4 regions of the Klebsiella africana genome follow, and region 1 is predicted to be linked to each of the others. Evidence: predicted binding sites of a transcription regulator. Region 1 holds the regulator's gene; each other region holds the start of a gene.

Region 1 (6,080 bases):
TGTGCGAAAACGGTCGCCGCCAGCGCCGAGCCGACCCTGGCGCTGAACAGCGTCAAAAGCAAATGCGTGGTGCGTAAGGGCTATAAAAAACGCTGTAAACCCGAGGCCAGCGAAGCAAATCTAACGATTGCCGACGCCCATAAAGTTCGGGTGCAAAAAGCGCAGAGCACCGCCATGAATAAACTGATGGGCCAGCTGGGTAAACCGTATCGCTGGGGCGGCACCTCTCCGCGCACCGGGTTTGACTGCAGCGGGCTGGTGTATTACGCCTATAAAGACCTGGTTAAGATCCACATCCCGCGCACCGCCAACGAAATGTACCATCTGCGCGACGCGCGTCCGGTCGATCGTGATGAACTGCAGAGCGGCGATCTGGTTTTCTTCCGCACCCGCGGACGCGGCACTGCCGACCACGTTGGCGTCTACGTCGGCAATGGGAAATTTATTCAGTCGCCGCGTACGGGACGCGACATTCAAATCACCTCCCTGAGCGAGGACTACTGGGTTCGCCATTACGTTGGCGCCCGTCGCGTCATGACGCCGAAAACCATTCGCTGATCCCGGTCTGCCGCTGCGGCGGCAGACCGCCTCCCCGGCTCGCTCCCCATCCCCACCCGCAGGGGATATTGCAAATTGTTCTCTTTGCCCGGCGTTTCACGACGATAGCGGGTCGGCGACATGCCAAAGTGACGGCGGAAAGCACGACAGAATGCCGCCTGTCCCTCGTAACCGAGGCACTCAGAGATACTTTGCATTGAGGCCTGGGTCTGCGTTAAGTAGATAGTCGCAATGGACATTTTCCGCCGGCTGACGTAATTCGCTAAGGTACAGCCGGTCACCATGGCGAATTGCCGCTGGAAATACCAGTGCGAATACCCGGACTTTTTGGCAATCGCGCTCACTGGCAGGGTGTCAAAAATATGGGCTTCGATCCAGTCAACGATCCCTTGCACCACCGGGATCATCTTTGGGCTCACCACCTCATCTTTTTTGTTCATCATGAGCATCCTGTTGGTCGTTTTCGTCGATAGCTATATTTGTCATACAAATGTCAAAATAGACAATGAATTATTGGCATAGCGGCGATTGCCTGGATGCATATTTAATTTAATAACTTGATTTAAAGAGGATTAGCTAGCATGCGCCGGTTGGATAGCGGGACCGTCATTAAAGGGAAGCAGATAGGCTGACGACATAGCACGACAGAGTTCGGAACGCCAAACCCAGGCTATTAATACATTTTTGTTACATCACCAGGCACAGATTACCTCGGTTTAGCAGAAAATGGTTAAGTCTTCGTCAGTTGCGTTGGTCGCAATAACCTTTATCGTGGTAAGGCTTTTCACTGCCACCGGCAAATGTTAACATTCTCAATACAATAACACGCCCGGGACGCGACAGCGTCGGGCGGTAAGAACACGATTCAGGTGAAAACCTCATCCTGTCAATGTGAGATAAAACAAAAAGTTATAAGGAGAGTAGCAATGTCGTTTGAATTACCTGCATTACCATATGCAAAAGACGCCCTGGCGCCGCACATTTCCGCAGAAACCCTGGAATACCACTACGGTAAACACCACCAGGCGTATGTCACTAACCTCAACAACCTCATCAAAGGCACTGCGTTCGAAGGTAAATCCCTTGAAGAGATCGTGCGCACTTCTGAAGGCGGGGTATTCAACAACGCAGCGCAGGTCTGGAACCACACGTTCTACTGGAACTGCCTGGCGCCGAACGCCGGCGGCGAACCGGAAGGCGAACTGGCGGCAGCGATTGCCAAATCCTTCGGCAGCTTTGCGGATTTTAAAGCCAAATTTACCGATGCCGCAGCGAAAAACTTCGGCGCTGGCTGGACCTGGCTGGTCAAAAATGCCGACGGCAGCCTGGCTATCGTCTCCACCAGCAACGCCGGCACCCCGCTGACTACCGACGCGAAGCCGCTGCTGACCGTTGACGTCTGGGAACACGCCTACTACATCGACTACCGCAACGCCCGTCCAAGCTACCTGGACCACTTCTGGGCGCTGGTTAACTGGAAGTTTGTTGCAGCTAACCTGGCGGCATAAACGACAAACCGCAGCAGGGACTCCCCGGCTGCGGTTTTTTTAAGCCCTTCCTCACCCGATGATTACTGGCTGACGAAAGCTTCTTCCGGCTGCGCTCGCCCGCTAAACCAGACCAGCAGCAGCGCCAAACCAGCGATAATCGCGCCCATCACCGGCACAAACGCATATCCCAGTCCGCCAGAGATCACCGCCCCACCGGCGGCGGCGCCCAGCGCGTTGCCCAGGTTGAAGGCGCCGATATTCACCGAAGAAGAAAGACCCGGCGCCTCATGCGCTACGCGCATGACCCGCATCTGCAGCGGCGGAACCACCGCAAAGGTTGCAGCACCCCAGACAATCATGCTGATGGCCGCTCCGGCCTGGGATTGCGCCAGCAGCGGGATCGCCAGCATGATCGCCATCAGCAGCAGTAGAAAGCCTTTCAGGGTGCCAGAGACCGACCGGTCGGCGAATTTGCCGCCCAGATAGTTGCCCAGCGAAAAACCAACGCCAATCAGCACCAGCATCGCGGTAATAAACAGCGATGAAGCGTGGGTCAGCGTATTCAGTACCGGAGAAATATAGGTATACAGCGTAAACATCGCCCCGGCGCCCAGCACGGTGGTCAGCAAGGCGGAGAGCACCTGCGGGCGCAGCAGGACAGAAAGCTCTTTTTTGACATCAGGGCGTTCACCCGCGCTGCCCTTCGGCAGGGAAAACCACAGACTTACCATCGCCAGCAGGCCTAACCCCGCGGTGGCGAGGAAAGACATCCGCCAGCCAATAGTTTCGCCAAGCCAGGTGGCCGCCGGCACGCCGCCAATGTTGGCGATGGTGAGTCCCATAAACATGGTGGCTACTGCGCTAGCCTGCTTGTGTTTCGGCACGACGCTGGCCGCCACCACCGATCCCAGGCCGAAAAAAGCGCCGTGGTTGAGGCTGGTAATAATGCGCGACAGCAGCAGCGTGGTGTAATCCGGCGCGATGGATGACAACAGGTTGCCGACGGTGAAGATCCCCATCAGAAAAATCAGCGCATTGCGCCGCGCGCGATGCGACAACAGCAGCGTCATCAGCGGTGCGCCGACCATGACGCCGATGGCATACGCACTGATCAGCATTCCCGCTACCGGTATTGAGACGTCCACACCTTTCGCAATCACCGGCAGCAATCCCATAGGGGAGAACTCGGTGGTACCGATGCCAAAGGCGCCGATCGCCAGCGCGAGTAAAGGAAAGTTGATTTTCATTCAATGACTCCATCAGACCGTCAGAGAGGACGGCGTAACATCAGAAGTCAAAAGCATGACATCAATCACAAAAAAACAAAAGTGAACGAAATGACAAAAGATTTTTGCAGAATTGATAATAATGACAGGATATGGGGAGGAAGCTGCGCTCCTCCCTCAGCGAAACATTAGTGCAGAATGGCGGTCAGGCTGAAAGCGACAATCACGCCGAGAGCAATAATCGTGGTGATCAGCGAAAACTTTAAATTGGTATCCATCATTTTTCCCTCTGGTTATCCCCACAACAAAAGTGAGCTTGCTCATTTTTGCACAAAAAATCGCAAAAATCTTCCGGGATTTAGGGCGATGCACATTTTTGCTCTTCCACTTTGCCCCAAGATCGGACAAAATCCCACGCTAATTTAAAAGCGTATCGGCCATTGACCCCTTCCTGTCGTTCTGTGTCGTTTTCCCGACGTGATGCAATGTTGAAAATTGTATTCAGGGTGTGTGTAGGCAAACGTTTACGTATCGATGTTCAGGCGATCAGGTCAAGGCATGGAGTGAGATGTAATGGCAACTATTAAAGATGTAGCGAAGCGCGCAAACGTTTCCACTACAACCGTGTCACATGTAATTAACAAAACCCGTTTCGTTGCCGAAGAGACGCGTAACGCGGTATGGGCGGCGATCAAAGAGCTGCACTACTCGCCGAGCGCCGTAGCGCGCAGCCTGAAAGTCAATCATACAAAATCGATTGGCCTGCTGGCGACCAGTAGCGAAGCCGCCTATTTCGCTGAAATTATTGAGTCCGTTGAAAAGAGCTGCTTCCAGAAGGGCTATACCCTGATCCTCGGTAATGCATGGAACGATCCGGAAAAACAACGTGCCTATCTGTCGATGATGGCGCAAAAGCGCGTCGACGGCTTGCTGGTGATGTGTTCCGAGTATCCGGATTCGGTTCTGAGCATGCTGGAAGAGTACCGCCATATTCCGATGGTGGTGATGGACTGGGGCGAGGCGAAAGCCGACTTCACCGATGCGGTCATCGATAACGCCTTCCAGGGCGGGTATATCGCCGGCCGTTACCTGATTGAACGCGGCCACCGCGAAATCGGCGTGATCCCCGGACCGCTGGAGCGCAACACCGGCGCAGGACGCCTGGCCGGCTTTATGCAGGCGATGAAAGAGGCGCATATCAGCGTGCCGGAAAACTGGATTGTGCAGGGCGACTTCGAGCCTGAATCCGGCTACCGCGCTATGCAGCAGATCTTAAACCAGCAGCACCGTCCGACGGCGGTGTTCTGCGGCGGGGATATCATGGCGATGGGGGCCATCTGCGCCGCAGACGAAATGGGACTGCGGGTGCCGCAGGACATTTCGCTGATCGGTTATGATAATGTGCGTAACGCCCGCTATTTCAGCCCGGCGTTAACCACCATTCATCAGCCGAAAGATTCTCTGGGCGAAGCCGCATTTAACATGCTGTTGGATCGTATCGTCAACAAGCGCGAAGAGTCGCAGTCTATCGAAGTGCACCCTCGTCTGGTTGAACGCCGTTCGGTAGCGGATGGCCCGTTTGTCGATTATCGTCGTTAAGGCCACTGGCGGGCGCGGATCACTCCGGCGCCCGCAGCCACTCCCGATTCAGCGTATCGCTGTCTCCCAAATAGTCCAGCATCCAGTTTAGCGCCGGTGAAGCGTCATTCTGCTGCCACGTCAGGCAGCAGGCCGCATCCGGGAACGGATTTTCCAGCATCAGCGCAGTCCATTCGCCGCGATCTATCCACGGACGGGCGAAATGGCTCGGCACCATGCCAACGCAGAGGCCCGCCGACAGACAGGTCGCCGACGATTCCCAGTCGGGCACGACCACCCGCTTCTGATTATCCAGCAGCCAGGTTGTTCGTTTAGGCAACGAGCGCGAGGTATCCTCCCGCACCAGCGACGGCCAGTTACGCAGGATATCGTCGCTCAGCGGACCATCCATCTTCGCCAGCGGATGATCGCTCGCCACCACGCAGTCCCAGCTCAGCATCCCCATATCGCGAAACGCATAGCGACCGCCGACCGGAATAGAGCGCGTTGCGCCAATCGCCAGTTCTACGCGGCCGTCGGCCAGCGCATCCCACACGCCGTTGAACACTTCCTGAAAGACGATCAGCTCGACATCGGGAAAATGGCGATAGAAATCGACGATCATCTGGCGCATCCGCGCCGGTTTCACAATGTCGTCCACCGCGATCGATAACTGCCCGCGCCAGCCGTTGGCGATTTGCTGGCACTGCTGGCGGGTGATCTGCATTTTTTTGATAACAGAGCGCCCTTCCTGCAAAAACCAGACCCCGGCGGGGGTCAGCTCCACATCACGATGACGACGCTCGAACAAGGGAACCGCCAGCCATTCTTCAAGCTGACGTACGGTATAGCTAACCGCGGAAGGGACCCGGTGCAGCTCCTGCGCGGCGGCGCTGAAGCTGCCGTTGCGTGCAACGGCATCAACCACTTCCAGAGAGTATTCAGACCACATTTTCTGCCTGCAAAATTTTTGAATGCATGTGACAAATATTAGCGTTTCACAAGCCTCAATGCACTCCCTACACTCTGCGGCATCGTACCTGTACTCCAAAAATGAGAACGTTATGTCACGACCTGGGAAAGGATTTTTAGTCTGGCTGGCCGGCCTGAGCGTGCTGGGCTTTCTGGCCACTGATATGTACCTGCCGGCGTTTGCCGCCATGCAGCAGGATCTCAATACCTCCGCCGCCTCGATCAGCGCCAGTCTGAGCCTGTTCCTCGCTGGCTT
Region 2 (6,080 bases), 380 kb from region 1:
AGGGTGAGTGGATCTGCACGATGAAGCTGGCCCGACGCCTGTGGCCGGGAATCAAATACAGCAATATGGGGTTATATAAATCACGGAAACTAAACGTGACGACACCACCGGGGCTGCATCATCACCGCGCGCTGTATGACTGCTATATCACCGCCGCGCTGCTGCTGGATATCATCAACGTTTCCGGCTGGACGCCTGACGAAATGGCCGATATTACCGGTCGGCCGGCGCTGCTGACTACCTTTACCTTCGGCAAATATCGGGGTAAGGCCGTCGCCGAGATTGCTGAAAACGATCCAGGCTATCTGCGCTGGTTATTCAACAATCTCGACCGCATGAGCCCTGAACTGCGCCTGACGCTCAAGCACTATCTCGGGGAATAGCCCTTACACTGCCGCTTTTCCCGGCAGTGTCCCCTGCGCCAGGGCGATGAAAAAGGCGTACTCCAGCGCCACCCCTTCATAGCTTTTAAAGCGCCCGGATTTGCCACCGTGACCGGAATCCATATCGGTACAAAGCAGCAGTAGGTTATCGTCAGTTTTCAGTTCCCGCAGTTTCGCCACCCATTTGGCAGGCTCCCAGTATTGCACCTGGGAATCGTGCAGTCCGGTGGTCACCAGCATATGCGGGTACGCCTGCGCCCGCACACCGTCGTAAGGACTGTAGCTTTTCATGTAGCGATAATAGGTCTCATCCTGCGGATTCCCCCACTCTTCAAATTCCCCGGTGGTTAGAGGAATAGTTTCATCCAGCATGGTGGTTACCACGTCGACGAACGGCACCTGGGCTATCACGCCATGGAACAGCTCTGGCCGTTCATTCACGGCCACGCCCATCAGCATCCCGCCAGCACTGCCCCCCATGCCATAGCAGAGCTGCGGATCGCCGTAACCCTGGGCCAGCAGCGCGTCGCAGACGTCCAGATAGTCGTTGAAGGTATTTTTCTTACACAGGAATTTACCGTCCTCATACCATTGCTGACCCAGCTCGCCGCCGCCGCGGACGTGGGCGATAGCGTAGACAAAGCCGCGGTTGAGCAGGCTCAGCCGGCTGGCGCTGAAATCGGCATCAATACTCTCGCCATACGAGCCATAACCATAGACCAGCAGCGGGTTGCTCCCTTTGCGGAAATGGTCGCGATGGTAGACCAGCGATACCGGAACCTCGACGCCATCGCGGGCGGTCACCCACAGGTGTTCACTCTGGTAACAGCTCGTATCAAGCCCTTTCACCTCCTGCTGCTTGATAACCCGCCGCTCGCCGGTATCCATATCCAGTTCGAAAAGGGTGTCCGGCGTGGTCATGGAGGAATAGCCATAGCGCAGGCGTGACGTTTCGGGTTCCGGATTATAGGCAAGCCAGGTGACATAGGCCGGATCGTCAAAGGCGATCCCCACCACCTCCCGGGTCTTGCGGTTAATTTGCCGCAGGCTGGTCAGGCCACGCTGGCGCTCTTCGACGACCAGCCAGTCGGTAAACAGGGTAAATCCTTCGAGCATCACGTCGTGACGCGGCGGGATCAGCGTGGTCCACTGCCCTTCATCACGCAGCACGGTACGATAAAGACCAAAATTCTTTCCGTCCCGGTTGGATCGCAGATAGAAGGCATGCTGATAATGATCGAGGCTGTATTCGTGATCTTTACGCCGCGGCAGGAAGCAGACCGGCTCGGCATCTGGCAGTTCGGCGTTGAGCAGCAGCACTTCGCTGGTGGTAGCGCTGGAGAGATAAATCACCACGAACTGCTGGGAGGTGGTTTTATGCACGCTGACATAGAAAGTCTCATCTTTTTCCTCATAGACCAGCACGTCGCTCTGCGCCGGTGAGCCGACGGTGTGGCGCCAGACCTGATAAGGAAGCAGCGTAGTGGGATGTTTACGCACATACCACACAAAGCGTGAATCGTTGCTCCAGGCAAAGCCAGAGGTGACATTTTCGAGGATTTCCGGATACCACTCTCCGTTGCTAAGGTCGCAAAAGCGCAGTCCATACTGACGACGGGAAAGGTAATCTTCCGCCACCGCCATCAGCTGGTTGTTGGGCGCAATGCCCAGCCCACCCAGCGTGTAGAATTCGCTCTTCGCCGCCCGCTGGTTGGCATCGAGCAGGATCTCCCACTCGTCCCACTCTTCTTTCAGCACCGACTGCCGCTGGTAGATAGCATATTCGCAGCCCGGCTCATACACCTGACGGTAGCGAAAACCGTTTTTACTGTAGGGGGCAGAGACTTCCCGCTGCGGAATACGGTCGATAATCTCTTTCAGCAGACGTTCCTGCAGGCTGAGCTGCGAATCCATCACTTTCTTGCCGTAAGCGTTCTCCGCTTGCAGGTACTCCAGCACGTCAGGCCGCGCGCGCTCATCGTCGCGCAGCCAGTAATAGTTATCGATGCGTGTATCGCCATGCAAGGTCATGGCGTGCGGGATCCGTTTAGCTTTAGGTGGCATGTTATTCTTCTGCTGCTTTATCGTGACACAAGTGCATTCAGGCCGCACGGTGGCGCCTGAATGATGACGTGTCTATAAGGGTGGCAAAAGACGCGAGCGATGCAAGCGAAACGTGATAATTTAAACGCTTAGCGCTTGTTTTTGTGACTGGATATCCTGTTCGATGTCGGCCCGGACATCTTTCGGCAGCGCCAGGGCGTCTCCCAGCGCGTTCAGATAGCTGCGCTCCATAAAGTGGTCGATATCAATCACTGCGCAACTGACATAGTAGATCTCCAGCGCCTCCTGTGGGTCAACGATACCCTCCGCCAGACGCTGCGGATCCAGCGGTTGGGCCAGCGCCTGGTCAATTAGCACCCGGGCCTGAACGTCAATGTTGGCCGCCCGCAGCTGAGTTTCAATATTCGCCCGCTCGTGGTCATCAATATGGCCGTCGCTTTTCGCGGCAAATACCAGGGCCGTAATCAGCCGCACGCTGCGCGGATCAACTTCCGCCGGCACCGCAGTCGTCTCAGAGACAGGCGCGGGTGCGGGCGTGTGCTGAGCGCGCATTTTTTGCTGATATTTGTTCCACAATACCGTGCCTGCCACCGCCCCGCCGCCTGCCAGCAGCGCGCTGGTGCCATATTTCGCCAACAATTTGCGTGACGATTTGCTGGCTACCAGCAATCCGGCCAGCCCACCGATGGCGCCGGGCAGCAGGCCGCTCCCTTTTGACGACTCGCCGGACGGTGACGCACCCTGCTGCCCGAGCAGCGACTGCAATTGATTTAGCCAGTTAGCCATGGTTTTCCTCTCAGGTGACAAACACTGTTATCAGCCTAAACGACGCGATGTCAGGAAATGTTAGATATGGCTAAAGATGCGCAAAGGTACGCGTGATGGCAGCACCGGGGCCGACCGACCAGTGACTGACCAGCAGCGATCAGGCCGCCTTGGCTTTGCGCGCTTTGGCCGCCGGCACGGCGTCATCACCCGCCGGAGAGGTCTCGGCGGTAGCCGACGGCGCGGGGGCGTCCTGCGCGGGCGTCTCTTGCTCCGGCAATCGGCCAACCCGCAGAATATGCTGCAGCGCCTCTTTTCGTTCTGCCAGCCACATCGCCATGGTATCGCGCTGGATGTCATCCATCTCCAGCGGCGATGCCACCAGCCAGTCATTCAGCACCTCTGCCAGATCGAGCATTTTGTCGTAAGCGTCGGCCTCTTTTTTGCTGGCAAAAGACATTTTTTCCTCACCCTCGCGGATCACTACATATTTAATTTCAACCGCCATGCTGCAGCCCCTCAATACTGTATTTTTATACAGTATAACAAATTTCCTCTTCGGACTCAACTCACGCGCATAAAGACAGACGCAAACGTTTTCGTTTATAATCGGCCGCATCTTTTTTTACTGCGGAAGAGAGTTATGACTGTATTAGGCACCGCGCTGCGTCCGGCAGCCACCAAAGTTATGCTGTTAGGTTCCGGCGAGCTGGGCAAAGAGGTCGCTATTGAATGTCAGCGTTTGGGCATTGAAACCATCGCTGTCGACCGTTATCCCGATGCCCCGGCGATGCAGGTCGCCCACCGCGCCCACGTCATCAATATGCTGCACGGCGAGAGCCTGCGCGCCCTGATTGAACAGGAAAAACCCGATTACATCGTGCCGGAGATCGAAGCTATCGCTACCGATACCCTGGTCGAACTGGAACAGAACGGACAGAAAGTGGTCCCCACAGCTCGGGCGGCAAAGCTCACCATGAACCGCGAAGGCATTCGCCGCCTGGCGGCGGAAGAGCTGCAGCTCCCCACTTCCCGCTATCGTTTTGCCGACAGCGAAGAAGGCTTCCGCGCGGCGGTTACCGAAATCGGTTTGCCATGCATCGTCAAACCGGTGATGAGCTCCTCCGGCAAAGGCCAGAGTTTTATCCGTTCGGCTGACCAGCTAGGCGAAGCCTGGCGCTATGCGCAGCAGGGTGGCCGCGCCGGCGCCGGACGCGTGATTGTTGAAGGGGTGGTGAATTTCGATTTCGAAATTACCTTGCTCACCGTCAGCGCCGTCGATGGCGTGCATTTCTGCGCCCCGGTTGGTCATCGTCAGGAAGATGGTGATTATCGTGAATCCTGGCAGCCGCAGCAGATGAGCGACCTGGCCCTCGAGCGTGCCCAGACCATCGCCCGCAAGGTGGTGCTGGCGCTGGGAGGTTATGGCCTGTTTGGCGTGGAGCTGTTCGTATGTGGCGACGAGGTGATCTTCAGCGAAGTCTCCCCGCGGCCACACGACACCGGGATGGTGACGCTTATCTCGCAGGATCTCTCGGAATTCGCCCTGCATGTTCGCGCCTTCCTTGGACTGCCCGTCGGCGCTATCCGCCAGTATGGCCCGGCCGCCTCCGCGGTGATCCTTCCGCAGCTAACCAGCCAGAACGTCCGCTTTGGCCAGCTGCAGTCGGCCGTCGGAGCAGGTTTGCAGCTGCGTCTGTTCGGCAAGCCGGAGATTGACGGCACCCGCCGCCTGGGAGTGACCCTCGCCGTTGCCGATTCAGTCGAAGAGGCCGTGGCACGGGCTAAAACCGCTGCCGCGGCGGTCATTGTCGAAGGCTAAAGACTAAAAAACCCGGTCGCGTTGCCGCAGACCGGGTTGTTGACCGTGAGGCGTGGTTTACTTCGCGCCTTCCACCGCTTCACGCGCCAGGGTGGTGATGCGATCGTAGTCGCCGGCCTCCAGCGCGTCGGCTGGCACCAGCCAGGAACCGCCGATGCACAGCACGCTGTTCAGCGCCAGGTAGTCACGGTAGTTGGCCGGAGAGATACCGCCGGTCGGGCAGAAACGAATGTGACCGAACGGACCTGCAATCGCCTGCAGGGCTTTCACGCCGCCGTTGGCTTCCGCCGGGAAGAATTTAAACTCTTTCAGACCATACTGCATACCCAACATCAGCTCAGATACCGTGCTGATCCCCGGGATCAGCGGAATGGTGCCGTCTTCGGTCGCCGCTTTCAGCAGGGATTCGGTCAGACCCGGGCTGATAGCAAACTGCGCGCCAGCTTCCGTTACCGCTTTCAGCTGCTCGACGTTGGTGACCGTGCCCGCGCCGACAATCGCGTCCGGCACTTCTTTGGCAATCGCGCGGATCGCCTCCAGGGCGCACTCGGTGCGCAGGGTGACTTCCAGCACGCGCACGCCGCCCGCCACCAGCGCTTTCGCCATCGGTACCGCGTGTTCCAGCTTTTTCACTACGATAACCGGGACAACCGGACCGGAGGTGAGGATTGCTTCTGCTGTTGTTTTCCAGTTTTTCATCAGGATTTTCTCTCGCCAGATCTAGAAATTAAATCGTCTTAAAAAGTGATGCAGGTTGCGCCCTGCTCCGCGCCAGAGAGCTTCTCACGCAGCGCCCCAAACATCTCCCGACCGGTTCCCACGCGCGACGCGCTGAGGTCAGGGATATGCGGCTGACGCGCCGCCAGTTCGGCATCATCCACCAGCAGCGTCAGTTCCCCCGTCTGCCCGTTCACGCGAATAAGATCGCCATCGCGCACTTTCGCCAGCAAGCCACCGTCATACGCTTCAGGCGTGACATGGATAGCTGACGGGACTTTACCGGAGGCGCCAGAGAGTCGGCCATCGGTCACCAGCGCTATTTTGAA
Region 3 (6,080 bases), 1.1 Mb from region 1:
GAATCTCTCCGGCGATCTGTTCGAGAAAATCAGTAAGGCGCTGGCGTAACGGCCGCAAAATCCCCGGTTGCGCTCTCGCTTACCGGGGCTACAGCGCTGTGCGATTTGGTAGCCCGGCCGAGCGAAGCGTGGGCCGGGGACGTTAGTTAGCCATGACTAAATAAACGCGGCGCGCTTTCGCTCTTGCCGCGTTTCATCACCCGATCCAGTACCTCCGCCTCCAGCTCGGCCAGCTTCGCCGAACCGGTGCGTCGCGGTCGTGGGATATCCACGCTTAAATCGAGTCCAATCTTCTTCTCTTCAATTAACAGCACCCGGTCGGCCATGGCCACCGCTTCACTGACGTCGTGGGTGACCAGCAGGACCGTAAAGCCATGTTCCTGCCACAGGGAGACGATCAGCTCCTGCATCTCCAAACGGGTGAGGGCATCCAGTGCCCCCAGCGGCTCGTCCAGCAGCAGCAGGCGCGGGCGATGGATCAGGGCGCGGGCCAGCGCAACGCGCTGCTTTTGCCCGCCCGACAGCGCCGCCGGCCACTCCTGCGCGCGGTTCTCGAGCCCGACGCTGGCCAGTGCCTGCAGGGCGGCGTCGCGCCAGGCCCCTTTTAACCCCAACCCTACGTTATCAATCACCGTTTTCCATGGCAGCAGGCGCGCATCCTGAAACATCATCCGGGTGTCGTCCTGGATCGCCGCCAGCGGCGTCACGCCCGCCAGCAGTTCGCCGGCGTTCGGTTTTTCCAGTCCCGCCAGCAGGCGCAGCAGGGTACTTTTGCCGCCGCCGCTGCGGCCCACCACCGCCACAAACTGGCCGCTGGGAATATGCAGATCCAGCTCGTTAAGAATGGTGTTATCGCCATAGCGTTTAGTCACCCCGTTCAGCAGCAGCGGGATACCTTGGTTGAGACGGGCAGTGTTCATGCGTTAGCCTCCTGAAGATGATATGCCGGATTCCAGCGCAGCCAGAGGCGCTCCAGCAGCTGGGCGCTGACGTCGGCCAGTTTGCCAAGGATGGCGTAAAGAATGATGGCGACCACCACCACGTCGGTTTGCAGAAATTCACGCGCGTTCATCGCCAGATAACCGATGCCAGCATTCGCCGAGATGGTTTCGGCGACAATAAGCGTCAGCCACATTAGACCGAGGGCAAAACGCACGCCGACCATAATCGAGGGCAGGGCGCCGGGTAAAATCACGTGACGGAACAGGGCGAAGCCGGATAAACCATAGCTGCGCGCCATCTCCACCAGCCCACGGTCGATATTGCGGATCCCATGCCAGGTGTTGATATAGATCGGGAACAGGGTGCCCAGCGACACAAGGAAGATCTTGGCGGTCTCGTCGATGCCGAACCACAAAATAACCAGCGGGATCAGCGCCAGATGCGGCACATTGCGCAACATCTGGATCGACGTGTCCAGCAGACGCTCGCCCCAGCGTGACAGGCCGCTGATCAGGCCGAGCACCAGCCCGATGGAACCGCCGATGGCGAAGCCGACCAGCGCTCGCCACGAACTGATGGCCAGATGCTGCCACAGCTCACCGCTGGCCGAGAGCGTCCAGAACGCTTTCAATACTCCCTCTGGCGAAGGCAGCACCCGCGTCGACAGCCAGCCGACGGATGAGGCCAGCTGCCAGACAATGACGGTTCCCACCGGCAGCAGCCAGGGGGCGAGGCGTAACAACAGGGGATGGGTTGCTTTTGCCATCAGTGCCTCCTCAGCTTTGCGCCACTTTACGTGGGATAAACTCGTTGGCGACCGCTTCCCCCTGCAGGCGCAGGTTTTGCGGCTGCGGGATAGTTGGCACCGCGACGTCGAGCAGGGGGAACAACAGCTCACCGACCCGATACGCCTCTTCCAGATGCGGATAGCCGGAGAAGATAAAGCTATCAATACCCAGCGCAGCGTATTCATTGATTCGTTCGGCAACGGTGGCGGCATCGCCCACCAGCGCAGTACCGGCGCCGCCGCGCGCTAAACCGACGCCGGCCCACAGGTTGGGGCTGATCTCGAGCTTATCGCGTCGCCCGTTATGCAGGGCCGCCATTCGCTGCTGACCAACGGAGTCGGTTCTGGCGAAGGCCGCCTGGGCGCGGGCGATAGTCTCATCGTCAAGATGGGAGATAAGGCTGTCCGCGGCCTGCCAGGCTTCCTCGTTGGTTTCCCGTACGATCACGTGCAGACGGATGCCAAAACGCACCTGGCGGCCGTGCCGGGCGGCTTTTTCCCGCACCTGAGCAATCTTCTCTGCTACCTGGGCAGGCGGTTCACCCCAGGTGAGATAGAGATCGACCTGCTCAGCGGCCAGATCCTGTGCCACCTCAGACGATCCGCCAAAATAAAGCGGCGGACGCGGCTGCTGGAGCGGCGGGAACAGTAGCTTTGCGTCGCGAACGCGCTGATGCTTGCCGTTAAAGGTGACGGTTTCTCCCTCCATCAGCTTGCGCCAGATGTGGGTAAATTCAGCTGAGGCTTCATAGCGCTCGGTGTGGTCGAGGAAGACACCGTCGCCAGCCAGCTCGGCGGGATCGCTGCCGGTGACCAGATTGAACAGCGCCCGGCCGTTTGACAGTCGGTCCAGGGTCGCCGCCTGGCGGGCGGCCACCGTCGGCGACACCACGCTTGGCCTGAGGGCGACAAGAAATTTCAGCCGCTGCGTCACCGGGATCATTGAGGCCGCAACCAGCCAGGCATCTTCACATGAGCGCCCGGTCGGGATCAGCACGCCGGTGAACCCCAGCCGATCCGCTGTCTGCGCGATTTGCTGCAGATAGCCGTAATCGACCGGACGGGCACCCTCTTCGGTACCCAGATAACGACCATCACCATGGGTCGGTAAAAACCAGAACATATTCAGACTCATGATTTCGCTCCTTGTGTGGCGGTGGGCTGCCAGATGCGGGCCCGGATATCAACTTTTTTTGGCACCAGCTTGTTCTCGTAGAACAGGTCTGCCGTCTGCTGCTGGCGAGCGGCGGTTTCGGCGCTCACCGGGGTAACCGAGGTGGGGGGACGATGGTCCAGATAGCTGGCGATCACCGCCTCCGGTAAGCCCATCGTTTTCGCCAGCAGCGTAATGCTTTGCGCGCGCTGGCTGTGGGTCAGGGCATCGGCCTGGGTAAAGGTGTCGAGTACGCCCTCAATAAACGCGCCATTGCGTTCAGCGTAGGGCCGGGAAGCGAGATAGAAGGATCCCGTCTGTTTCAGATCGGTTCCGTCAGTGAGCACCCGGGCGCCGCCCTGCAGCAGCGCGGCGGAGTAGTACGGATCCCAAATGGCCCAGGCGTCAACATTGCCCTGCTGGAAGGCGGCGCGCGCATCGGCAGGGGCAAGGTAAACCGGCTGAATATCGCTAAATTTCAGGCCTGCAAGCTGCAGAGCGCGCAGCAGCAGATTGTGGGAGCTGGAACCTTTCTGAAAAGCGACCTTTTTCCCTTTTAACTCAGCAACGTTATGAATCGGGCTACCCTGCGCCACCAGGATAACCTCCGCTTTGGGCTTGGGCGGCTCCGCGCCGATATAGACCAAATCGGCGCCCGCCGCCTGGGCAAAGATAGGCGGAATATCGCCGGTACTGCCGATATCGATGCTGCCGACGTTTAGCGCCTCCAGCATCTGCGGACCGGCCGGGAATTCAATCCACGAAATATGGGTTTGCGGATAGCGCTGCTCCAGCAGCTGATGGCTTTTCGCTAGCACCATGCTGACGCTGCCTTTCTGGTAGCCGATGCGCAGAGCGTCAGGCGCTGCCGGGGCGGTGTGGCCCAGCGCGGAGAATAGCAGCAGTCCGCCCAGAGTCAGGGCACGGAGAGGATTAAGCATGCTCCACCCCGCGCAGAGTCGTTAATGAAGGGGCGCGGCTGCTGGGGCGATGCAGCGCCTGCCAGAAGGTCTCCAGGGCGTCATCAAGGCGCCGCTGCAGGTTTGGGGTAAATTGCGGCTTGTGCTGGTAATCGGTTACCTGGCTGTCATCGGCAAAGACACCATGGAGGATCTCCTGCGCCTTCAGGGCATTCAGTACCGGCTTGAGGGCGTAGTCAACTGCCAGCATGTGAGCTATGGTGCCGCCGGTGGCCAGCGGTAGCACGATCTTGCCCTCCAGCGCGCGCTCAGGCAGCAGGTCGAGCAGCGTTTTCAGCGCGCCGGAAAATGACGCTTTATACACTGGTGTGGCGATAATCAGACCGTCGGCCCCGGCCAGTTGCTCATTGAGCGTTAGCAGCGCCGGGTTGTCAAAGCGAGCGTACAGGAGGTCTTCCGGGGCAAAGTTCTGCAAATGCCAGTGGCAGACTTCGATATCGGCGGCGGTGAGCGTCTCTCTGGCGTATTCCAGCAGGGCGCTGGAACGGGAAGGGTAACGCGGGCTGCCCGCAAGCGTAATGACGCGCATCTCTCTCTCCTTATAACTAAATGTTTGCATTTATCTATAATTGATAACATTTATAGTGAGTGTGACAGAGGGCCATTATTTCCCTAAATGATTTATCCGCCGTTAGATAGCCGAAAAGCGCATAACGGCGCGAGGGGAGGTAATCGTTTGCGCTGATGGGGGATTTTTTGTCGCAGGTCAATTCCCTTTCCGCAACAGATCGCACATAATACGCCCCCGGTTTGCACACCGGGAATCCAGGAGAGTTCATGTACTACCCCTTCGTTCGTAAAGCCCTTTTCCAGCTCGATCCTGAGCGCGCTCATGAAGTTACCTTTCAACAATTACGCCGTGTCACCGGCACGCCGCTGGAATGCCTGGTTCGCCAGAAGGTGCCGGCCAGGCCTGTCACCTGCATGGGGCTGACCTTTAAAAATCCGCTGGGCCTGGCGGCCGGGCTGGATAAAAATGGGGAATGCATTGACGCGCTGGGCGCGATGGGTTTTGGTTCGATTGAGATCGGCACCGTGACGCCGCGTCCGCAGCCGGGCAACGATAAGCCAAGGATCTTCCGCCTGGTAGATGCCGAGGGGTTGATCAACCGCATGGGCTTTAATAACCATGGTGTCGATAACCTGGTTGAGAACGTGAAAAAGGCGCATTTTGACGGCGTGCTGGGCATCAATATCGGCAAAAATAAAGATACGCCGGTAGAGCACGGTAAGGATGATTACCTGATTTGTATGGAAAAAGTCTATCCGTACGCCGGGTATATCGCTATTAATATCTCCTCGCCGAATACCCCGGGGCTGCGCACGCTGCAATACGGCGAAGCGCTCGATGATTTACTCTCCGGTATTAAAAATAAGCAGCTTGAACTGCAGCAAAAGCATCAAAAATATGTTCCGGTCGCCGTGAAGATCGCGCCGGATCTTTTGCCTGAGGAATTGATCCAGGTTGCCGATAGCCTCGTGCGCCATAATATTGATGGCGTGATTGCCACCAATACCACCCTCGATCGGTCTCTGGTCCAGGGAATGAAACATTGCGATGAAACCGGCGGACTGAGTGGTCGTCCATTACAATTAAAGAGCACCGAAATTATCCGTATGCTTTCCGCTGAGCTGAATGGTCGATTACCTATCATCGGCGTGGGTGGTATTGATTCCGTGATTGCCGCACGGGAAAAGATGGCCGCCGGGGCATCGCTGGTGCAGATCTATTCCGGATTTATTTTTAAAGGCCCGCCGCTGATTAAAGAAATTGTTACCCACATCTAATCTTTTCCTCCTTTGAATCCCACCCAGGGCTTTATTTCCGGCCCTGGTTGCTTTATATTCCCTCATTGTTGCTTATTTAAACATTTTAGACTTTTCTTAATTTTAGAAAAATATTCTGCGGCAAGTCGCAACAACTTTGCAGAGGCGTATGAAAGGGGACAGGGGGAAAAATGCGAATTAAACCTGACGATAACTGGCGTTGGTATTACGATGAAGAGCACGACCGCATGATGCTCGATTTGGCCAATGGCATGTTATTTCGTTCGCGCTTCGCCCGGCGCATGCTGACCCCGGACGCTTTTGACCCATCGGGATTTTGCGTCGATGACGCCGCGCTCTATTTCTCTTTTGAAGAAAAATGCCGTGATTTTGAACTGTCAAAAGAGCAGCGGGCAGAATTAGTCCTCAATGCGTTAACCGCGATCCGTTT
Region 4 (6,080 bases), 780 kb from region 1:
CAGTGACTTTGCGTCCTGGCTCAATACAGATTTCAACATCAGTACGCCATTTATGCACCTCGCGGATCACCGCATCCGCGAAATCCTGCGCGGTGATCCCGGCATACATATTGTCTTTAAGTGGGTCACCGTTTTCTTCATCGTATTTATAAGGAACTGGAATACCCCCGCCCACATTAATCAAATCAAACTTAATGCCTAACACTTCTTCCAGACGACGAGACTCGTCCACCAGAACTTTTGTGGCTTTCGCAAACGGTTCTGATTCAGGTACCTGATCACCTACGTGCATATGCAATCCGCGCAGATGGACATAAGGCATCTCCAGGATTCGACGGCAGGTCTCTTCTGCCTGTTCAAGGTCGAGACCGGATTTAGCGTGGAAAGCAGTGACGAGTTCAGCATGTGTGGCAGAAGGCACATTAGGTTCTACGCGCACACAAACATTAGCCACCTTTTTCAGCTTGCGAGAGATCGCATCAATATGATCAAGTTCATACAGGCTATCGACGTTGATTAAATACAGATCGTTGGCAATCGCAAACTCCAGGTCGGCGGGCTTCTTCACCACACCGTTGAACACGATCTGATCCCCGCGAAAACCAATCTCAAGGCATTTACGGACTTCATACTGCGAATTGGCTTCGGCGCAGATACCTGCATCCCGAATGGCTTTCAGTACCCCCATGACGGAACAAGTTTTTGAAGCAAAAAAAGTTTTCGTATTGTTATGTGCGGCAAATGCCTGCTCTATCTCCTTGATATTACGAATAATTTCTGGCTCAGAGAAAACATAAAACGGCGTCGGGTACTTACGCGCTAAAGCATCGAGATCAACACCTTCAAAACACAGGTGGCCATCCTTCTGCTGGAAGCGTCGATCGGCCTCGACAACGTTGCGACGTAATTGATTGTAATTTTCGATAATGGAGTCAGTCATAACACCCTCTGCTTATTGTTCTGTAAAAAACCATACGTTTCATAATGGATACAGCAACAAGCATGCCAAAATTTTTAATCTTAAAATTCAATGGCTTATAAATTTTGTATTTTTTATCTTTCGTCAAATGGTTTGTTATTCATCATAGCGACGAAAAATTGTCACATTTACAATAGGGATAAGACTGATAGAAAGGATTTGATTTTGTTATGGCATCCACCAATGAAGAGCTCGCTTCCGCACTTAAAATGTTCTCTCGTTTCTTTGATCTGATACATCAACCGTTGGCCGTTATTAACGAACGAGGTGAATATGTCTATTACAACCAGGAAAGCGCCGATCTGGACGGGTATAGTATTGAACAAGCGATGGGTAAACATATGCTGGATGTCTACCCCAGCATGAAAGAGAACCAAAGTACGATGCTTTCTTCACTAAAAGACGGGGTCGAGTATATTGGTCATTACCAGATTTACTACAATGCCCGGGGCCAGGCGGTGGATTACCAGCATACCACCGCCCCGCTCTACTCCAGCAAGGGCAATATGGTCGGTGTTATCGAAATCGGCAGGAATATGTCCGGCGTCCGGCGATTACAGGAACAGGTTGTTGAGCTAAACCATCTGCTCTACGCTCAGGGCCGTGAAAAGCACCATGCTATCATTACTGAAAACGCGGAAATGCTTGCCATTATTGCCAAAGCTAAACGTCTGGCGGTGAGTAATATTCCCGTGACAATTGTTGGCGAAACGGGTACGGGTAAGGAACTTTTCTCCCGTCTTATCCACCAGTGCAGTAAACGCGCCAACAAACCCTTCATTGCGCTGAATTGCGGGGCGCTCCCGCCAACCCTGGTGGAGAGTACGCTTTTTGGCGCTATGCGCGGCGCTTATACTGGCGCGGAAAACAGTCAGGGCTATCTGGAACTGGCAAACGGTGGAACGCTTTTTCTTGATGAACTGAACGCAATGCCAATCGAGATGCAGAGCAAGTTGCTTCGCTTCTTACAGGATAAAACGTTCTGGAGGCTAGGCGGTCAACACCCTATTCATTCCGACGTGCGTATTATTGCCGCAATGAATGAATCCCCTGCGCGATTGATTCAGCAAGAGCGTCTGCGCCCGGACCTGTTTTATCGGCTTAACGTCGGGATGCTCATGCTTCCGCCACTACGCACTCGCCCGGAAGATATTCCTCTGTTGGCCAATTATTTCATTGATAAATATCGCAGTGAAGTTCCGCAAGATATCCATGGTCTCAGCGAGGCGGCACGTATTGCGCTACTGAGCCATTCCTGGCCGGGCAATGTCAGGATGCTGGAAAACGCCATTGTTCGCAGTATGATCATGCAGGAAACCGATGGCATGCTGAAAAAGATCGTATTTGAAAACGAAGAACTGAATTTAGGCGGCCCGGAGACCCCAACATCGCTTCCCTCTCTCCCGGCAGCAGAACCGGATAACGAGAGCTCTCTCGAGGCACGGGTAGCAAATTACGAAAGGGGGTTGATAGAAACCGCGCTGGATACTTATCAGGGAAATATTGCGGCGGCGGCGCGCAGTCTCAACGTCTCCCGAACGACGCTGAACTATAAGGTACAGAAATACGGCATCCGTTTTGGCGTCGTACACCGTTAAGCATCGCCAGCGACGCAACGCCGCTGGCTGCTGTAGCTCATTTACCCTTCGTTGTGCATCTCAAGGTTTTCGACTTCGTTCTGCAGCTGGACCGCTTTGGCATCATCGTTACGCAGAGAATCAAGGTAGTCGAGGTACTGCTGGTCGACATCCCGTGTGACGTACACGCCGTTGAACACAGAACATTCAAACTGCTGAATATCCGGGTTCTCCGCGCGCACCGCGTCGATCAGATCGTTGAGATCCTGGAAAATCAGGCCGTCGGCGCCGATGATCTGACGGATCTCATCCACTTCGCGGCCATGGGCGATCAGTTCGTTGGCGGTCGGCATATCGATACCGTACACGTTCGGGAAACGAATTTCCGGCGCAGCGGAGGCCAGATAAACTTTTTTCGCCCCGGCTTCCCGCGCCATCTCAATGATCTGCTCAGAGGTGGTGCCGCGTACAATGGAATCGTCGACCAGCAGCACATTCTTATCGCGGAATTCCGCGCGGTTGGCGTTAAGCTTACGGCGAACAGATTTACGACGCAGCTGCTGACCCGGCATGATAAACGTCCGGCCGACATAGCGGTTCTTCACGAAGCCCTGACGATAAGGCTTGTCGAGAATACGGGCGATTTCCAGAGCGATGTCGCAGGAGGTTTCCGGGATCGGAATAACGACGTCAATATCCAGATCTTCCCACTCGCGGGCAATCTTCTCGCCCAGCTTAGTCCCCATGTTGACGCGAGCGCTGTAGACGGAAATTTTGTCGATAAACGAGTCTGGACGGGCAAAATAGACGTACTCGAACAGGCATGGGTTGCTGACCGGATTATCGGCACACTGACGGGTAAACAGCTGGCCTTTCTCGGTAATATAGACCGCTTCGCCCGGCGCGACATCGCGCAGGAATTCAAAACCAAGCGTATCAAGCGCCACGCTTTCCGAGGCCACCATATACTCAGTGCGACCGTCGCCAACGTCACGTTTACCCAGCACCAGCGGACGAATGCCGTTAGGATCGCGGAAGGCCACCATGCCATGACCGATGATCATCGCCACGCACGCGTATGCGCCGCGAATCAGGCGGTTGGTCGCCGCAATCGCAGCGAAGATGTTGTCCGCTTCCAGCGGGTAGTGACGGAAGTTATCCAGCTCACTGGCGAAAATATTGAGGAGGATTTCGGAATCAGAGGTGGTATTGATATGGCGGCGTTTTTCTTCAAACAGCTTTTTACGCAGCTCGTGCGCATTGGTCAGGTTGCCGTTATGCGCCAATGTGATGCCATATGGCGAGTTTACGTAAAACGGCTGCGCCTCGGAGGCGCTGGAGCTGCCCGCCGTAGGATAACGCACATGGCCAATACCCATATTGCCCTGCATACGCTGCATGTGGCGGGCTTCGAATACGTCGCTTACCAGCCCGTTAGCCTTACGCAACCGGAAGCAGTTGTTGGCATCAATGGTGATGATGCCAGCGGCATCCTGTCCACGGTGCTGGAGCACCGTTAGCGCATCATAAATCGACTGGTTAACCGGCATAACACCGGCGATACCGACAATACCGCACATACGTCTTTTCCTCGTTCAGCAACGACCCAAAGTCTATACTTTAGGCAAGAAACTTGACGAGCTTTGCAGGTATTCAAAAAACCATCTGATGACAGGGGTAAAATAGGGAATAAACTGCGACTGATGCCAGTCATCGCTCTTCGCCATCCCGGTAAAGGTGTCGAGGAAGAACAAGATAGCGGCGATGATCAGCACCCCACGTAGCGCGCCGAAGCAGATCCCCAATACCCTGTCGGTACCTGACAAACCGGTCTTCTCCACCAGCTGGCCTATCACATAGTTCACGATAGCGCCAACGATGAGCGTCACGATAAACAGCGCCGCAATAGCAATCCCATTTCGAACCCGTTCATCCTCAAAGCCCGTAAACCAGACAGACAGGTCAGCGTAGTAGTGGCTGGCGACATAAAAGGCGCAACCCCACGTGACTAACGATAAAGCTTCGCGAACGAAGCCGCGGATCAGGCTGACCAGGCAAGAAAGACCCAGCACCGCCATAATGGCGTAATCAATCCAGACCATATACGTCCCACGATTTACGCCCTGTCGTCCAGTTCGGGGCGCATTCTAACAGAAAAAGAAAACGTTTGCGTAGGGATTTCCATGCCCTACGGAAATAAAAATGGCGCTGAAAAAACATTCAACGCCAGACTGCCTTTCGCCTCTTCAGGGCGGCTGAGACAGGGTTTGCGGGGCGTTTCTCCCCGCCACGTTCTCTCCGCATGGCGGAAAAAACAATCAGTTCGGGGTGAAGCCCATCACCACCCCGCTAAGCCCGGAGATCTGCTGCAGATCGCCCAGCTGGCCTTTCAGCTTGTCTTTTGACGCATCCGGGCCGACGAGGATGCGGGTAATTTTACCCTGTACCGGCGTCGAAGGCGACGTATAGACTTTGAAACCCGAGGCCCGCAGTTTACCGACAATCTCATTCACCTTATCGGCGTTCTTCAACGCGCCCAGCTGAACCACATAGGCTTTGCCGGTCGGCGCCGGCAGGGCCGCCTGCTGCTGCGGGGGCTGTTGCTGCTGTGGCTTAGCCGGCGGCGGCGTTGGCGTCGCGGCCTGCTGTTGCGGCTGCGGTTTCGGCTGCGGCTTGGGCTGCGGTTTCGCGGCCACCACCGGCTCCTGAACGTCATCGAAGCTGTTGCTGTTCACCGGAATACGCGATGGATCTAACGATGGCGCGGCGGCATCGCCCGCCCGCACCTCTTCCGCCGCCCCTTCCGGCGGTTGCGAAGGCAACGCCTGGGTTGCCGCCGGCAGCATATCCGGTTCATCGCGATCGCCTGGTTTCGGTACCAGCGGGATCGCGGCAAACTCATCCTGGTAATGCTTTTTCTGCCCGTCCAGCAGCCCTGGCAGGATAATCACCCCCAGCGCCACCAGCACGATTGTCCCGACTAAACGGTTCTGAAACTTACTCGCCACCGATTCTCCCCGCGTCTATCTCTTCCATAACCTGCGCTACGGTGTGAAACGAACCACACACCAGCACGGTATCTTCCACTTTCGCGTCAGCCATGGCCGCATGCCACGCCTGCGCCACGCTGCTATAGACTGTGCCGCCACGCAAATGTTCCACCAGCTGCTCCGCCGTCGCCCCGCGCGGGCCTTCCAGCGGCGCGCAGTACCAGGTATCGACTTCCGGGGCCAGATTGGCCAGCGTGCCGGCGATGTCTTTATCATGCAGCATACCAATAACCGCCAGTATGCGTCCCGTTTTCGCTAACGTTTTGAGACGCCCGGCGAGATAAGCCGCCGCGTGCGGGTTGTGCGCCACATCGAGGATCACCCGCGGGGCGTTGCTGATTATCTGAAAGCGTCCCGGGAGTATCGCGTCGCGGATCCCCGCGCGCAGGATAGCGTCATCCACCGCAAGTCCGCTGGCGCGCAGCGCCGCCACGGCCGTCGCTGCATTCGGCAACGGCACCTGAGGCAACGGCA

The links. Region 1 encodes PurR, which represses purine synthesis genes. Its sites were predicted from a motif close to CANGCAAACGTTTGCNTG; they were not measured.
Region 2: purT (formate-dependent phosphoribosylglycinamide formyltransferase) is a predicted target of PurR. The motif match lies at 3,799-3,816, and genes of this name have one in related genera.
Region 3: pyrD (quinone-dependent dihydroorotate dehydrogenase) is a predicted target of PurR. The motif match lies at 4,528-4,545, and genes of this name have one in related genera.
Region 4: cvpA (colicin V production protein) is a predicted target of PurR. The motif match lies at 4,713-4,730, and genes of this name have one in related genera.

The regions. Positions count from the first base shown of each region.
Region 1 covers NZ_CP084874.1:2,257,768-2,263,847, reverse strand. The annotation lists gene LGL98_RS11015 (C40 family peptidase) at 1-558, shown strand, start outside; gene LGL98_RS11010 (helix-turn-helix domain-containing protein) at 513-998, opposite strand; gene sodB (superoxide dismutase [Fe]) at 1,485-2,066, shown strand; gene LGL98_RS11000 (MFS transporter) at 2,129-3,295, opposite strand; gene cydH (cytochrome bd-I oxidase subunit CydH) at 3,463-3,555, opposite strand; gene purR (HTH-type transcriptional repressor PurR) at 3,848-4,873, shown strand; partial or broken gene punR (DNA-binding transcriptional activator PunR) at 4,896-5,804, opposite strand; gene punC (purine nucleoside transporter PunC) at 5,917-6,080, shown strand, end outside.
Region 2 covers NZ_CP084874.1:1,876,554-1,882,633, reverse strand. The annotation lists gene exoX (exodeoxyribonuclease X) at 1-383, shown strand, start outside; gene ptrB (oligopeptidase B) at 387-2,447, opposite strand; gene LGL98_RS09090 (tellurite resistance TerB family protein) at 2,568-3,233, opposite strand; gene LGL98_RS09085 (YebG family protein) at 3,373-3,720, opposite strand; gene purT (formate-dependent phosphoribosylglycinamide formyltransferase) at 3,856-5,034, shown strand; gene LGL98_RS09075 (bifunctional 4-hydroxy-2-oxoglutarate aldolase/2-dehydro-3-deoxy-phosphogluconate aldolase) at 5,092-5,733, opposite strand; gene edd (phosphogluconate dehydratase) at 5,772-6,080, opposite strand, start outside.
Region 3 covers NZ_CP084874.1:3,372,176-3,378,255, reverse strand. The annotation lists gene pepN (aminopeptidase N) at 1-49, shown strand, start outside; gene ssuB (aliphatic sulfonates ABC transporter ATP-binding protein) at 147-920, opposite strand; gene ssuC (aliphatic sulfonate ABC transporter permease SsuC) at 917-1,708, opposite strand; gene ssuD (FMNH2-dependent alkanesulfonate monooxygenase) at 1,719-2,864, opposite strand; gene LGL98_RS16435 (sulfonate ABC transporter substrate-binding protein) at 2,861-3,823, opposite strand; gene ssuE (NADPH-dependent FMN reductase) at 3,816-4,391, opposite strand; gene pyrD (quinone-dependent dihydroorotate dehydrogenase) at 4,640-5,650, shown strand; gene zapC (cell division protein ZapC) at 5,821-6,080, shown strand, end outside.
Region 4 covers NZ_CP084874.1:1,482,744-1,488,823, reverse strand. The annotation lists gene dokD (ornithine/lysine decarboxylase DokD) at 1-940, opposite strand, end outside; gene LGL98_RS07245 (sigma-54 interaction domain-containing protein) at 1,150-2,577, shown strand; gene purF (amidophosphoribosyltransferase) at 2,619-4,136, opposite strand; gene cvpA (colicin V production protein) at 4,170-4,658, opposite strand; gene dedD (cell division protein DedD) at 4,875-5,564, opposite strand; gene folC (bifunctional tetrahydrofolate synthase/dihydrofolate synthase) at 5,554-6,080, opposite strand, start outside.